Regions from separate parts of the Arthrobacter sp. sptzw32 genome, predicted to be linked through region 1. Evidence: riboswitches for the same ligand, from Rfam matches in the RefSeq annotation. Region 1 holds a riboswitch; each other region holds the start of a gene.

Region 1 (5,068 bases):
CAGATGCCCGGTGATTGCGCCGCGCAGCCGCCGGTTGAGCCCGAACAGGGACATCATGTTGACCGCCGCGAGGGAGACGGCGGGGACGGCGTTCACGTAGGCGCCGTAGTGATCGTCCATCCCCAGGCCCCGCATGGTGCGGGCAAAAAGCGCGCTGTGCATGCGGTCCGGGCGCCCTCCGCCGTACTCGTCCGCCTGGATCTCCACCAGTGCAGCCTTCGCCCTGCCGGTAAGCCGGGGAATGGCCCAGGTGTGCGGGTCCGCTTCCTTGAGCTGGTAGACCGACTTGTGGACCAGGAACTCCTTGAGCTGGTCCAGGGTTGCCTTCTTGGCCACATACCGGGACACGCTGGGACCGGTGTCCGTGGCGGCCAGGCCGAAGAGGACGTCGGCCACGGCGTCGCTGGTCATTTCCGCGGCAGGGGGGAGGTCCAGCTCCCCGGCTGCCGACTGGGCGGCTGCCCGGAGCGCCTCTTCGAAAGGCCTTTCGAGCAGGCGGCGGACCTGGATGAGGCCCGGCTCCCACTCCCACTCATCACTGACACCTTCAAGGCCGGAGTAGTGCAGCTCGTAGAGGGAGAAAAGTGCCAGCTGGACGTCGTCGTCGCCGATGATGTCGGTGGCCGTGCCCAGCTGTGTCACCACCAGCCGGCGCAGTTCCTCAACGGCGGGGGAGCTGTCACCGGCCCCGGCTGTTGCTGCCAGGACCCGGAACAGGGCGGTGCTGATGGGACCTCGGGGTTCAGGGATCTTCATGATTGCTCCTTAGGGCGGCAGCGGTGCTGCCGGGTGCTTGGCCGTCGACGGTGGCGGTTTCGGTCAGGGCGGTCGTTCAGGTTGCGCCGCGGCTGCGCCGCGGGGTGGTTCGGGGGGCCAGCAGGATGGCGAGAATGATCATGGTCGAACTCAGGGCCAGGTGGAGCCAGTTGTCGGCGCCGTTGAGTGGGACAAAGTTGGCGGGAGTTTCGTCCCCCACCAGGAAGCCGTAAAGCCAGAGAACCAGGTACACGACGCCCCCGTAGATCAGGAAGCTTCGTGCCTTCTGGTGGGTCCGGGCCAGCAGCAGTCCGGCCGCCCCGAAGGCAAGGTGCACGATATTGTGAAGGACCGACACCTGGAAGAGGTTCAACAGCAGGGCTCCGGAGCCCTGTCCGGCCATGCCCAGGGAGTCGTAGTTGCTGGTGATCCCGGGGACAAACCCCAGGACACCCACCAGCAGGAAGAGGGCGCCGGTTACGAAGGCAGCCTTCTGCAGGCCCGTCCTCGCGCCGGTGGCCCGGGTGCTGACTGTCATGACCTGTCTCCTCAAAAGCCTGGAGACAACATAGTAAGCATGGTTACTAATAAAAGCTAAGTGCGCCTGCCGGTGCTGCTGCCCGCCGGCCACTGCCGGCAGCGTCCGCGCAGCCGGCGGGCTCACCCTTCCGGGACGATCCACACGTAGGGGTTTGGCTGGTGCCCGCCGCGGCGGCCGTGCTCATACCCCTGCTGCCAGGCGTTTCCGACGGCGGATACCAGTTCAGCCAGCAAAGGATAGTAGGGGTGGTCGGGGCCGATGTAAATCATTTCTTCCTCGGCCTTGTCCACCGCTGCCCGCACCTGGTTTTCGGCTGTATTACCGAGCATGGCGCCCCCTCCTGTTTGGAACTTCCGCCACCCGTCTCGAATGTACTCCCGGCATCCAAGGGGAGTCCATCGCCCTGGTTGGGAACCCGCGTCAGTCCGTTCGCATGGAGCTGAGGATCTCGCGCAGCGCCTGTACCACCAGGTCATGGTCCTGCACCTGGGGAAGCCCTGAAACAGTGACCGTAGCCACCGCTCCCACTCCGGCGACATATACCGGGAAGGAGCCGCCATGTGCCGCATACCGGCGCTGATCAAACCAGCCCTGGTCTTCGATCCGTCCGCCGCGGGTCCGGGCGCGCAGCCCCACCAGCAGGGAGGGCACCTCGTACCGGGCCGCCGTTCTCTGTTTGGCGCGGATCCAGTGCTCGTTGTCCGGGGTGGCCCCCGCCAGGGCGACATGGAACAGGACCTGCTCACCCTTGGTGATGTCTATCGCGATGGGGAACTGGCCCTCCTTCCCCAACTCCACAAGCAGCAGCCCCAGGTTCAGTGCGTCGTCCATGGAGAAGCCTGGAAACTGGAGCTCCCGGATTTCGCCCTCTATTCGGGCGATAAGGGCCTGCAGCGATCCCTCCGGCTGGACGGCATCCGAATCCGGATCGAACTCAGTCACATGCGGTGAATTGGCGGTCATGGCCCACAATCTACCCTTCCTCCGGTGTAAACTGGACCCCGCCCACAAGGGCAATTATTTACTCACAGAATCATTCAACGACAGGGGAGCGCCGCCGTCGGGCATCACTGGCCAAGCCAGGAGCCGCAGGTGGGCGCTGAGAGTGCGGACAGCCGCAGACCCTCGAACCTGATCCGGTTAGTACCGGCGCAAGGGAGTCGAGTTCTCGAAGCTCCGCAGTGGTTTGCCGCTGCGGTTCTTTCCCCTCCTGTTCCTCAGGAGGATCGCATGGCAACTACAGCAATCAAGAAGACCACCAGCAGGTCCTGGCGCGTTGTGGACATCGTGGTGGCGGCGTTGATCGCCATCGCAGGCGGCGTCATTTTCTGGGCGTGGTCCCAGGGTGCCGCAGCAGTGTCTGCGCCGATGAACGCCCTTTACCCGCCGCTTACCGGACTGATCGCCGGCGGCTGGATGATCCCGGCGGTGCTGGGCATGCTGATCATCCGCAAACCGGGCGCCGCCCTGTTCTGCGAAACCGTGGCAGCCACCGGTGAACTGCTGATGGGTTCGCAGTACGGTGCCTCGGTGCTGTTCTCCGGCTTCGTCCAGGGCCTGGGTGCGGAAATCATTTTCGCGATTTTCGTGTACCGGAAGTTCAACCTGCCGGCGTCCCTCCTCGCCGGTGCTGCTGCCGGGCTGTTCTGCGGCCTCAATGACTCCTTTGCTCCCTGGGGCTGGAACATTGCCTACTCGGGCGGCGACAAGCTTGCGTACATTATCTTCACCGCGATCTCCGGTGCCGTCATCGCCGGGGCGCTGTCATGGATCGCCACCCGCGGCCTGGCCAGGACCGGTGTCCTGAGCTCCTTTGCCTCGCGGAAGGCAGCCACGGAGCCGGTTTTCTCCTGATGGCAGCGCCTTCCGTCCACGGCGCGTCCGTGGCGGCGCGCCCGGCTGCCGTCACCGCGCGCGGCTGGGGCTGGCGGCATGCCGGGCGTTCCAGGCCTGCTGTCCGTGCCCTTGACCTGGACATCCGGCCAGGGGAGCGCGTGCTCCTGCTTGGCCCGTCCGGAGCCGGCAAGTCCACGCTCCTCCATGCGTTGGCGGGGGTGCTGGGGGATGCGAACGACGACGGCGAGGCCGGCGACTCCGACGAGTCGGGTTCGCTGCTGGTCGACGGCGCCTCCCCCCGCGATCAGCGCGGCCGTGCCGGGTTGATGCAGCAGGACCCGGAGACACAGGTGGTCCTGTCACGGGTGGGGGACGACGTGGCCTTCGGTGCCGAGAACCTTGCTGTGCCCCGGGACCGTATCTGGACCCGGGTGCACGAGGCTTTGGACGACGTCGGGCTGTCCCACCTGCCGCTGGACCATCCAACGTCTGCACTGTCAGGCGGCCAGAAACAGCGGCTGGCCCTGGCCGGCATCCTTGCGATGCGGCCGGGGCTGCTTCTCCTCGACGAGCCGACAGCCAACCTGGATCCCGCCGGGGTGGTGGAGGTGCGCGACGCCGTCGGGCGCTGTCTCGACAAAACCGGAGCAACCCTGGTGGTGGTGGAGCACCGCGTCTCCGTCTGGAAGGACCTGGTGGACCGCATTGTGGTGCTGCAGCCCGGTTCTTCGACCGACCCGGGGGTGCTCCTGGACGGGCCTCCGGACCAGGTTCTCGGCGAAGCCCGGAGCATGCTCATTGCGGCCGGGGTCTGGGTGCCCGGGTATGTTCCGGCCACCCGCCCACGCACGGCGGATCCGGCTCCCGGCTCCGGGGACCTGCTGCTTGCCGCCGAAAACCTGGCCGTATCCCGTGAACGTGCCCGCCGCAAGGGCTTGCGCAAACTGCCGCCAGTACCGGTCCGGCAAGGCATCTCGGCGCAGGTCCGGGCAGGGCGGGCGCTGGCCATCACCGGACCCAACGGCGCAGGAAAGTCCACCCTTGCGCTGACCCTCGCCGGGCTGCTGGAGCCCGTTGCCGGGAAAGTTTCGGCCACCCTGGCGCTTAGCCGTGGGGCGGGAATCGACCCGTACAAGTGGAAGGCGGAGCAGCTGATTGAACGCATGGGCACCGTTTTCCAGGAACCTGAGCACCAGTTCGTGACCGGGAACGTGCTGGACGAACTGCGCTTTGGTCCGCGCCACCTCGGGCACGGGGAAGAGCGGGTGGATGAGCTGCTGGAGCGGCTTCGGCTCACCGAACTGGTTGATGCGAACCCCTACACACTTTCGGGCGGCGAGAAGCGTCGGCTTTCCGTAGCAACGGTCCTGGCCGCGCATCCGCAGGTCCTGATCCTGGACGAACCCACCTTCGGGCAGGACGCCAACACGTGGGCTGAGCTGGCATCGTTCCTCTCTGAACTCCTGGACGCCGGCACAGCCGTGGTATCCGTGACCCACGATGCTGAGTTCACGGCGGCGCTGGGTGGAACGGAACTGCGCCTGGCAGCAGAGCCGGTAGTGCGATGAGACAGGAGCTGAACCTGCGCGGCAACAGTGCGCTGCTGACCCGGGCCAACCCGCTGAGCAAGTTCGCGGCCGTCTTCCTGATCACCGCCGTCCTTGCACTGTCCATTGACTGGGTTTCCGCTTCCGTGGCGCTGGCGTTCGAGTTCCTGCTGTTCCCATTGGCGGGCCTCACCCTGACGCTGCTGTGGCAGCGGGGGTGGCCGCTGATCCTTGCCGCAGCCGTAGGCGGCTGGAGTACCTCCATCCTGGCGGTGGACAGCGGAAAAACGCTGATCGACGTCGGCATCTGGACCATGAGCGAGGGGTCGCTGGAGCTGGGGGTCGGGTTTATGCTGCGTGGCCTGGCAATCGCGCTCCCGGCGGTGCT
Region 2 (5,068 bases), on a different contig from region 1:
GGCTTGTTGGTTTCAAGGAAATCAACGACCGGGCATCCATTTCTACTTCTTCAGTCTAGCCGCAACAGCCCGATTCCCGGCTTTGGCCGCCAGGGGCCGTAGTTGCGGGCCGTGCCGCCGCTACTCGACGAGCTCGAAATGGACTTCCCGCGTGGCGATATCGGAGGAGACCAGGCGGACCCGGACCTTGGTGCCGGACTCCAGTTCGCCGGCGCAGCGGGCAGTCACCGCCGGATCTGCGATCTGGACGATCCCCGAACCGCCGTTGCCATGGCCGTTCTTCCCGTTGCCGTTGCCGTTCCTGCCGTTCTCTTTTTGCGGTTTGGACCCGGAGATGACAATGGCATCAAATTCCTGCCCCACGTGGTTGACCAGCAGGGCCGCCTCCACGGTATCCAGGGCCGTGCGCTCCATCCGGGATGCCAGCTGGTCGGAGCCGGCCATGATCTCGGGCAGGGACGGAAGGGCCTCCCTCGCCCATCCCGGCACTTCGCCGCCGCTGCTCAAAGCCTCGCAAATCACCAGCACAAAGCGGTCCACCAGCCGGCGCAGCGGGGCGGTGGTGTGCGCATAGGCGGCGCCGATGGCCGATTGCACCGCGTCCTCCGGGACGGACCCGTCAAAGGCCGTGTAGGCGGCGCCCCGGAACAGCATGCCGGCGGAGTGCATGATGGCCAGCTGGCGGGGTTCCGTCGGGTCCAGGCTCCGCAGGTATTCGCCGTAGCTGACTTCGCCGTCCCAGGGCTTGCCCAGGGCCTCGGTCTGCAGCCGGAAGTGATTCAGGGAGCGCTCGTCCGGGGAAGGCATGGTGCGCAGGATGCCCACCTTCCCCGCCAGCATGAGCTGGGCCGCAGCCATTCCGGTCATGAGGGATATCTGTGCGTTCCAGTCCTCCACCGGAAGCTGGGGAGCGGCGGCAATCCGGTAGCCGCCGTCGGGAAGCTGGACGATCTCCTGTTCCGGCATGTTCAGGCTGGCACCGCCGCGGGCCCGCTCCAGCTCCACGCGCTTGAGCCCCACCTCCCTAAGGAGCAGCAGCACCGGGGCCGCGGTGCCGGCGTCGAGCTCGGCCTGCACGCCCTTGTAGCTGAGCTTCGCGCGGCTGCGCATCCGGGCCCGCTTTACCGCTACGGACTGCACCCCGGCGGCGCTGTCCAGGCGGAAGTCCCAGACGAACGCGGAGCAGTCCTGGCCGGGGAGGAGGCTTCCGGCCTGTTCGCTGATGACCTCCGGATGCAAGGGGATCCGCCCATCGGGGGCATAGAACGTCTGGCCGCGCCGGCGCGTTTCCGCGTCCAGGGGCCCGCCGGGGGCCACGAAGGCGGGCACATCCGCAATGGCATACAGCACGTGGTAGCCGTCGCCGTCCGGCTCGATGAACAGGGCCTGGTCCAGGTCCGTCGACGACGCCGGATCGATGGTGATGAATTCGATGCCGGTGAGGTCATGGCTGGGGAGCTGCAGGGACTCGACGGCCGCCTTTGCGTCAGCCACCGCGTCCTCCGGGTAGGCGCCCGGCAACTCCAGCTCGGTCCGCAGGGCGCTCAGGGCCGCCTCGAGCGCGTTGTTGTGCTCGTGGACGTTGGGAGCCAGCCGATGGTGTGACACGAAAATCAGCCTAGCCCGAATCCCGGCCATAATGCAGGTGCCGGGCCCGGATCACCCCACGTTGCTGATCCCGCCGCGGACGCCGTCGCTCGGGCGCCCGAAGTCAGGGCTTCCGGGCGTCCAGCGCCGCGAGTAGCGCAGCGGCGGCCGCTGCCGGATCGGAAGCTTCCGTAATGGCGCGGACCACCACGATCCTGCGCGCGCCTGCAGCCACCACCTGCTCCACGTTGCCATGGTCAATGCCCCCAATCGCGAACCAGGGGAGGCCGTCGTCGGACTGCCCTTCCAGGCCGGCCGTCCGCGCAGCTTCTGCGGCGTACTTCACCAGGTCGAGCCCTACCGCGGCCCGTCCCGGTTTGGTGGGGGTAGCCCAAACCGGGCCTACACAGAAGTAATCCAAGCCTGCCGGAGCCGAGGCTGCAGCCAGGGCGGCGTCCACCTGCGCCGGGCTGTGGCTGGAGAGGCCAATGGCGGCATTGCCGTTGAGCAGGGTCCGCGCAGCCTCGAGGGGCAGATCCTTTTGGCCGATATGGAACACCGGGGCACCGGACAATACGGCGATATCCGCCCTGTCATTGACGGCCCAAAGCCGGCCGTGCCGCTCTGCCGCTTCCTTGAGGACGGCCAGCAGTTCGAGCTCCTCGGCTGCCTCGATGTTCTTGTCCCTGAGCTGGATGATGTCCACGCCACCGGAAAAAGCGGCATCAACGAAATCCCCGAAATCCCCGCGGTCCGTGCGCGCATCGGTGCAGAGATAAAGGCGGGCAGCGTGAAGGCCGTTGCTGATCTTCGCGCTGCCAAGGACGTCAGTGCCGGCGGCAGGGGCGTGGGACACATTCATGGACCAAAGCCTAGTTCCTCTACACTGGCCTCGTACTGCGGGAGCCCGCGGCAGCTGTCACAAAGCGCCGGGCTGAGAGGGCGTCAGAGCCGACCGCTTGACCTGATCCGGTTAATGCCGGCGTAGGGAAGGAGACACATGGGCGCACCTTCAGGCAGCTCTCTCAACGCCCAGTCCGGGCGGGCGGACAACATCGTCCACGCCGACGTCGCCGTCATCGGCGGCGGAGTCATCGGCCACAGCATCGCGTGGGAGGCGCAGCGCTCCGGCCGCGCAGTGGTGGTCATCGACGACGCGCCGGGGTCGGGGGCGAGCTGGGCTGCCGCAGGAATGCTGGCTCCGGTGAGCGAGCTGCACTACCAGGAGGAGGACCTCCTGGAATTCATGCTGGAGGCCTCCGTACGCTGGCCGGCTTTCGCCGCCGGCCTCGCTGCAGCTTCAGGGACAGATCCGGGATACATTACGACGCCGACCCTCGCCGTGGGAGCCGACGCCGGGGACCGCCGCGCCCTGATGGACCTGCGCACAGTCCAGCAGGCGAACGGCCTCTCCGTTGAACCGCTCACCGTCCGGGCAGCGCGGCAGCGGGAGCCGCTGCTCAGTCCCGGGATTTCCTGTGCACTGGACACCCCGGCGGACCACCAGGTGGATCCGCGGCTGCTGGTGGCCTGCCTGCAGGCCGCCCTGGCCGGCGGGCGTGCGGGTAACGGAGGCGGGAGCAGGGGCCGCGCCGCAGGGCACGGCACCGCAGCAGCCGGCGCCGTCGACGGTTATGCAGTCCCTGCCCGCGCGGCCGGGCTGCTGTGGCAGAACGGAAGGGTCGCCGGGGTACGCCTGGCAGGCGGGGGTGCCGTGTTGGCCGCCGAAACGGTGGTGGCGAACGGGCTGCACGCGGCAGCGCTGGAAGCACTGCCCGGCAATCTGCATCTGCCGCTGCGGCCCGTCTACGGGGACATCCTGCGCCTTGCCGTTCCCAAGCATGTGCAACCCCTGGTCACGTCCACCGTCCGCGGGCTGGTGCACGGCGTCCCGGTCTACATCGTCCCGCGCCGGGACGGCACAGTGGTGGTCGGGGCAACCCAGCGCGAGGATGCCCCCTCGGCCGCTGATGCCGTTTCCGCCGGCGGCGTATACCAGCTGCTCCGGGACGCGCTGGTGCTGGTCCCCGCCGTCGCCGAACTTGAACTGCTGGAAGCCACCGCCCGGGCCCGCCCCGGAACGCCGGACAACGCACCGCTGCTCGGGCGGGTACCCGCGGCGTCCGGGCCGGCCGGCCGGGACGCCCGTTATGTCGCCGGGCTCATCATTGCCACCGGCTTCTTCCGCCACGGAGTCCTGCTGGCTCCGGCGGCTGCCGCCGTCTGCCGGGACCTTTTGGACGGCGGGCCGGACCCGCGGTGGGCGGCCTTCAACCCTGGCCGTTTCTCCCGCTCCGGCTACCCGTCCACCAACCGCTTACGCCAAAAGGAAACAGCATGAACATCACCTTGAACGGAACCCGGCACCTTGTACCCGAGGGCGCCTCCATAAGCGCGCTCGTCAGCGAGGTCACCGGACGCCCCCTCGCTGCCACCGGCCAGGCCACCGACGGCCGGAAGCTTGGCGTGGCTGTCGCGCACAACTCGGAGGTAGTGCCGCGCAGCCAGTGGTCCGCCATCGCGCTCGCGGACGGCGACGAAGTCGAGCTCGTCACGGCCGTACAGGGAGGCTGACACCATGACCGAAACCATCACCACCTCAAGCTCAACCGGCCAGGACGATCCGCTGGTGATCGACGGTGTCGCGCTGACCTCCCGGCTCATCATGGGCACCGGCGGTGCCCCCAGCCTTGACGGCCTGGGAGCGGCCCTCCTGGCCTCCGGAACCGCCCTGACCACCGTGGCCATGCGGCGGTACTCCACCGCGGAAACGGGTTCACTATTCCAGCTGCTCATGGACCACGGCATCCGCGTACTGCCCAACACCGCCGGCTGCTTTACTGCCCGGGACGCCGTGCTGACCGCCGAACTGGCCCGTGAGGCGCTGGAAACAGATTGGGTGAAACTGGAAGTCATTGCCGACGAACAGACCCTGCTGCCGGACGCCGTCGAACTGGTGGACGCCACGGAGCAGCTCGTCAACAGGGGATTCAAGGTTTTTGCGTACACCAACGACGACCCTGTCCTTGCCCTGCGGCTCGAGAACCTCGGGGCCACTGCCGTGATGCCGCTGGGGGCACCGATCGGCACGGGACTGGGCATCCTAAACCCGCACAATATCGAGCTGATCGTCTCCCGCGCCTCAGTGCCGGTGGTTCTGGACGCCGGCATCGGCACTGCCTCGGACGCAGCCCTGGCCATGGAACTGGGCTGCGACGCCGTCCTGCTGGCCACGGCCGTGACCCGGGCACAGAATCCTGCCCTGATGGGGGAAGCCTTCAAACACGCAGTGATCGCCGGTAGGCTGGCACAAGCGGCCGGCAGGATACCGCGCCGCGAACATGCACTGGCGTCCTCGGCCATGGAGGGCCGGGCCGAGTTCCTGTAGGCCTCCCCCCTGGTGCTGCGGGCGCCGGCCACCAGGCAAGGAGCAGCTATGGCCGGCAAGGACGTTCTTTCTCCCGAGCGGCTCGAGGACGCC
Region 3 (5,068 bases), on a different contig from region 1:
AACCGCGTCACCAGCGTCAAGGGATCCACCCGGCTGGAGGCGAAGAAGCAGCGCCGGCGCGAGTCGCGTGACACCGGCCGCCGCCGCACCGTCATTACCGAGGCCGAATTCCTTGCCCGCCGCGAGTCTGTCGACCGGCAGATGATTGTGCGCCAGCGCGACGACAGAATCCAGATCGCCGTCCTCGAAGACGGCGTCCTGGCCGAGCATTTTGTGTCGAAGACCCAGCAGGATTCCCTGATCGGCAACGTCTACCTCGGCAAGGTCCAGAACGTGCTGCCTTCCATGGAAGCCGCCTTCGTGGACATCGGGCGCGGCCGGAACGCCGTCCTTTACGCCGGTGAGGTGAACTGGGAAGCCGTCAACCTCGAGGGCAAGCAGCGCCGTATCGAAAATGCGCTCAAGTCCGGTGATACCGTGCTGGTCCAGGTGACCAAGGACCCCGTGGGACACAAGGGCGCACGCCTGACCAGCCAGATCTCACTCCCCGGCCGCTACCTGGTGTTCGTGCCCGGCGGTTCCATGACCGGCATCTCGCGCAAACTGCCCGACGTAGAACGCAACCGCCTCAAGCGCATCCTCAAGGACCGGCTCCCGGAGCAGGCGGGCGTCATTGTCCGCACCGCCGCCGAGGGAGCGTCCGAGGAAGAGCTGACACACGACATCAACCGCCTGCGCGCGCAGTGGGAAGGCATCGAAAGCCAGTCGAAGTCCACCAAGATCCTTGCTCCTGAGCTGCTGTACGGCGAACCGGACCTCACCATCAAGGTGGTCCGTGACGTCTTCAACGAAGACTTCTCCAAGCTGATCGTTTCGGGCGAGGAAGCCTGGGACACCATCGAGGCGTACGTCACCTATGTGGCGCCGGACCTGGTGGGACGCCTCGAAAAGTGGACCAAGGACCAGGACATCTTCGCTGCCTGGCGCATTGACGAGCAGATCCACAAGGCGCTGGAGCGGAAGGTCTTCCTCCCGTCCGGCGGTTCGCTGGTGATCGACCGCACCGAAGCCATGACCGTGGTGGACGTCAACACCGGCAAGTTCACCGGCAGCGGCGGCAACCTCGAAGAGACGGTGACCAAAAACAACCTCGAGGCTGCTGAGGAAGTGGTCCGCCAGCTCCGCCTCCGCGACATCGGCGGCATCATCGTCATCGACTTCATCGACATGGTCCTTGAATCCAACCGCGACCTCGTTCTGCGCCGCATGGTGGAATGCCTGGGACGCGACCGCACCAAGCACCAGGTTGCCGAAGTGACCTCCCTTGGCCTGGTGCAGATGACGCGAAAGCGGATGGGCACCGGACTCCTGGAAGTCTTCGGCGAGCAGTGCGAAGCGTGCGCCGGCCGCGGCGTCGTCACCCATGACGACCCCGTTGAGCACCGGCGGGCCAACATCGTGGCCGCCGAACACCACGTCCAGCGGACCGACAGCCGGCCGGAACCCCGCAGCGAAGGCCACCGCAATGACGCCCCGCGCATCGACAGCAGCCAGGCCGGCGTGCGTCCGGACCGGAAGCGGCGGCGGGGCCGTGGCGGCCAGCAGCCCGAGGTTGCCCCCGCGCCTGCCGTGCCCGTCCACACAGTCCAGCCCGACCCCTCTGACGCTGAGCGGCACGCGAAGGCGGAAGCCACCCGGCTGGCCCTTGCCAACATCGCCGCCGCCGCGCATGCAGCCCACTTGCACGACGACGAAGTGGCCGCAGCCAGGCAGGCTGCCGCGGACCATTCCGCGCCCGCCCCTGCCCCGGCTCCCGCAGTGGAAACAAACCGCGACGACGATGCGCGCCCGGCCGCCGTGCTGACCTTCGGCGGCGAGAAGGTGGTGCTGCCGTTCGTTGACCATGCTGAGGAGCAGCCGCAGAAGCCCGCACTGACCCTGGACCGGCTTGCCGAAGCGTTCGCCCACCTGGGCCAGCCGGCGCCCGCACAAGCGGAGCCTGAGCAGACCGAACCGGAGCAGAAACCGGCGGAGCGCGTGGAGCCGGTACAGCCGGCCCGCGTGCCTGCTGCAGCCGCTGCCGGGGAACCGGCGAAGGACTACACGGACCACACGCTGGAGCAGTCCCGGCAACGGCGCCCGCGGCGCAACCGCAGTGCCAGCCGTGCCCAGGGAGCAGCCAACGAAACCTCCGTGCAGCATCACGAAAGCGTGACGGCAGCCAGCACAGGGCATACCCACGAGGCAAAGGCTCCGGCGCCGGCCGGTGACGGCGGTGCCGGCCTTGAAAAAGCGTCAACAAAGCCCGCAGAGGCGCCCATCATCCTGGGCGTAGGCGTACCGGCCTCGGAGCTCTAGCCGGAGCGCTCACGGGCACGTACCGGCGCGTTTCAACAAGTCCCCGTTCAGTGGACAAAACCCCAGGAATTTCCAGGGGATTTGTCCACTGGGCGGGGACTTTTGCGTGCAGGGCCCGCAGGGCGGGATGCGGAGCTGCGCGCCATCAGCGTGCGGCTTCGGGTCGCAATGTGTCACCTTCAGCCTGGGGCGGGCAAAAAAGCTAGGCTGGGGAACCGACACGGGGTGCCGCGCAGAGAGCCGGCTGAGATTCAGACCCGTTGAACCTGTCCGGTTAGCACCGGCGAAGGGATGTCCTTTGTCTACGACTCTTGTAATGCCCGCAGCCACCCCTGGACCCGCCACTGCGGCGCCGGCATTGCCGGGCCGGCAGGTACCCAGGGTCCTGTCCATCGCCGGCTCGGATCCTTCCGGCGGTGCCGGTATCCAGGCGGATTTGAAAAGCATCGCGGCCCTCGGGGGGTACGGGATGGCAGCCATCACTGCCCTCACAGCCCAGAACACGCACGGAGTAAGGTCCGTTCACGTGCCCCCTGCAGCATTCCTGGCAGAGCAACTCGACGCCATCAGCGACGACATCACCATCGACGCCGTGAAAATCGGAATGCTCGGCAACGCCGACGTCATTGGAACGGTGGCGCAGTGGCTGCAGAAGGTGCGGCCCGCCGTCGTGGTCCTGGACCCAGTGATGGTTGCCACCAGCGGCGACCGGCTCCTGCACGAGTCTGCCGAAACGGTCCTGCGCGAACTCCTGCCGCTGGCACACCTCATCACCCCCAACCTCGCGGAGCTCGCCATGCTTGTGGGCGGGCAGTTGCAGGACAGCTGGGCCGGTGCGCTGGACCAGGGCCGCGCCCTCGCAGCCGCCAGCGGCGCAACCGTACTGGTCAAGGGCGGCCACCTGGACGGCAACGAGTGCCCGGACGCGCTGGTCAACACCCGGGGCCTGCTGTCCCATGAAGTGGTGGAGGTGCCAGGGGAGCGGCTTGCAACGACGAACAGCCACGGCACAGGCTGTTCGTTGTCCTCTGCAATGGCCACCGCCCAGGCGCGGCTGGGGGACTGGGAAGCGTCACTCCGGGAAGCCAAGCCGTGGCTCGCCGGCGCCCTCAAGGCCTCGGGAACCCTGGAGGTGGGGACAGGCAACGGGCCCGTGCATCATTTCCACCACCTGCAGCCGGTGCCGGCGGAAGGCAGCTTCGCGGCGCAGCTGCGGCGTGAGGCGCAGCCGGACCTGGAGGATATCTATGCCCTCGGCTTCATCCGCGACCTGGCTACGGGCAGCCTTCAGGAGCACCAGTTTGAGTACTACCTCGCGCAGGATGCCCTCTACCTCAACGGCTATTCACGGGTTCTGGCAAGGGCGAGTTCGCTGGCGCCCACCGAGGCGGAGCAACTGTTTTGGGCTGCTTCGGCCGGGCAGTGCCTGGAGGTCGAGTCGGAGCTTCACCGCTCCTGGCTGGGCGCGCGCTCGGTCCTGCCCCGGCTCGGCCCCGTCACCAAGTCCTACGTTGACCACCTGACGGCGGCCTCGGCGTCGGGCAGTTATGCGGTCCTCGCGGCGGCAGTCCTGCCCTGCTTCTGGCTGTACGCCGAGGTAGGCGCCACGCTCCACGCCCAGTTTGTTGCCGCCGGTGAACCTTCCGCGCACCCTTACGCGGAGTGGCTGCGCACCTATGCCGACGAAGACTTCGCCGCCGCCACCCGCAGGGCCATTGCCATAGTGGATGAAGCGGGACGCAGGGCCTCCGCTGCCGAGTGGGCCGCCATGATCACGGCATTCAAGCAGTCCTGCCGCCTGGAAGTGGACTTCTTCGACGCGCCGCGCCTCCATGCCTGACACCGTGGCCGCGGCCTTGCCGGTAGTATGGTGGGGCACGGTCCCGAGGCCGGGATTCAGCAGTGGTACTTATCACAGCCAGCCCGCCGGAACCAGCCTCATTTGCGGCCGAAGCCAAAATTAGCGTATTCTGGATCTTCGGTGCTTACGCCAACACTTGGGTTATGACCCCACGGCGTTGAGGCACAGCGAGAAACCAGGCTTTTATTGGCCGGTTCCGCACGCAAATTTTGTAATAAACGTCGAGAGAAGTGAGTTCCCAAGTGGTGTACGCGATTGTCCGCGCAGGCGGCCGCCAAGAGAAGGTTTCCGTTGGAGACTTCGTTACCCTTAACCGCGTCGCCGGTGGAGCTGGCAGCACTATCCAGCTGCCCGCACTGCTCCTGGTTGATGGTGACAAGGTCACCACCGCCGCTGCTGACCTGGCCAAGGTAACTGTTACGGCTGAGATCCTGAACGACCTCCGTGGTCCGAAGATTGTGATCCAGAAGTTCAAGAACAAGACCGGTTACAAGAAGCGCCAGGGTCACCGCCAGGAACTGACCAAGGTCAAGATCACTGGTATCCAGTAACCTTCGTTACTGTTCAGGTTTTTCAGCAGATCCCCAGAATTTAGAGGCAGGCATTTCAAATGGCACATAAAAAGGGCGCGAGCTCCACTCGCAACGGTCGTGATTCCAACGCTCAGTACCTCGGCGTGAAGCGCTTCGGCGGCCAAGTCGTCTCCGCAGGCGAGATCATCGTCCGCCAGCGTGGCACCCACTTCCACCCGGGCGCCGGCGTTGGCCGTGGCGGCGACGACACCCTGTTCGCACTGACCCCGGGAGCCGTTGAATTCGGCACCCGCCGCGGTCGTCGCGTCGTCAACATCGTTGCTGCTGCAGCTGCAGAGTAACAAACAGTTCTGAAGCGGTGGAGCGGGCCAGTTGG

Evidence for each region. A riboswitch is a leader RNA that binds a small molecule or an ion and turns the genes downstream of it on or off. The one in region 1 is predicted to bind thiamine pyrophosphate.
Region 2: another riboswitch for thiamine pyrophosphate. It lies ahead of AC5RVN_RS01690 (FAD-dependent oxidoreductase); the one in region 1 lies ahead of AC5RVN_RS09195 (ECF transporter S component).
Region 3: another riboswitch for thiamine pyrophosphate. It lies ahead of thiD (bifunctional hydroxymethylpyrimidine kinase/phosphomethylpyrimidine kinase); the one in region 1 lies ahead of AC5RVN_RS09195 (ECF transporter S component).

Annotation. Positions count from the first base shown of each region.
Region 1 is NZ_JBNHEZ010000004.1:53,921-58,988, forward strand. Features, by position in the region: gene AC5RVN_RS09175 (iron-containing redox enzyme family protein) at 1-756, opposite strand, end outside; gene AC5RVN_RS09180 (DUF4383 domain-containing protein) at 833-1,294, opposite strand; gene AC5RVN_RS09185 (hypothetical protein) at 1,417-1,626, opposite strand; gene AC5RVN_RS09190 (heme-degrading domain-containing protein) at 1,718-2,260, opposite strand; TPP riboswitch at 2,333-2,473, shown strand; gene AC5RVN_RS09195 (ECF transporter S component) at 2,528-3,151, shown strand; gene AC5RVN_RS09200 (ABC transporter ATP-binding protein) at 3,151-4,701, shown strand; gene AC5RVN_RS09205 (energy-coupling factor transporter transmembrane component T family protein) at 4,698-5,068, shown strand, end outside.
Region 2 is NZ_JBNHEZ010000001.1:348,575-353,642, forward strand. Features, by position in the region: gene AC5RVN_RS01680 (RNB domain-containing ribonuclease) at 121-1,608, opposite strand; gene thiE (thiamine phosphate synthase) at 1,712-2,449, opposite strand; TPP riboswitch at 2,477-2,595, shown strand; gene AC5RVN_RS01690 (FAD-dependent oxidoreductase) at 2,588-3,928, shown strand; gene thiS (sulfur carrier protein ThiS) at 3,925-4,161, shown strand; gene AC5RVN_RS01700 (thiazole synthase) at 4,166-4,975, shown strand; gene AC5RVN_RS01705 (4a-hydroxytetrahydrobiopterin dehydratase) at 5,024-5,068, shown strand, end outside.
Region 3 is NZ_JBNHEZ010000002.1:34,122-39,189, forward strand. Features, by position in the region: gene AC5RVN_RS03630 (Rne/Rng family ribonuclease) at 1-2,298, shown strand, start outside; TPP riboswitch at 2,510-2,607, shown strand; gene thiD (bifunctional hydroxymethylpyrimidine kinase/phosphomethylpyrimidine kinase) at 2,615-4,138, shown strand; gene rplU (50S ribosomal protein L21) at 4,402-4,710, shown strand; gene rpmA (50S ribosomal protein L27) at 4,770-5,033, shown strand.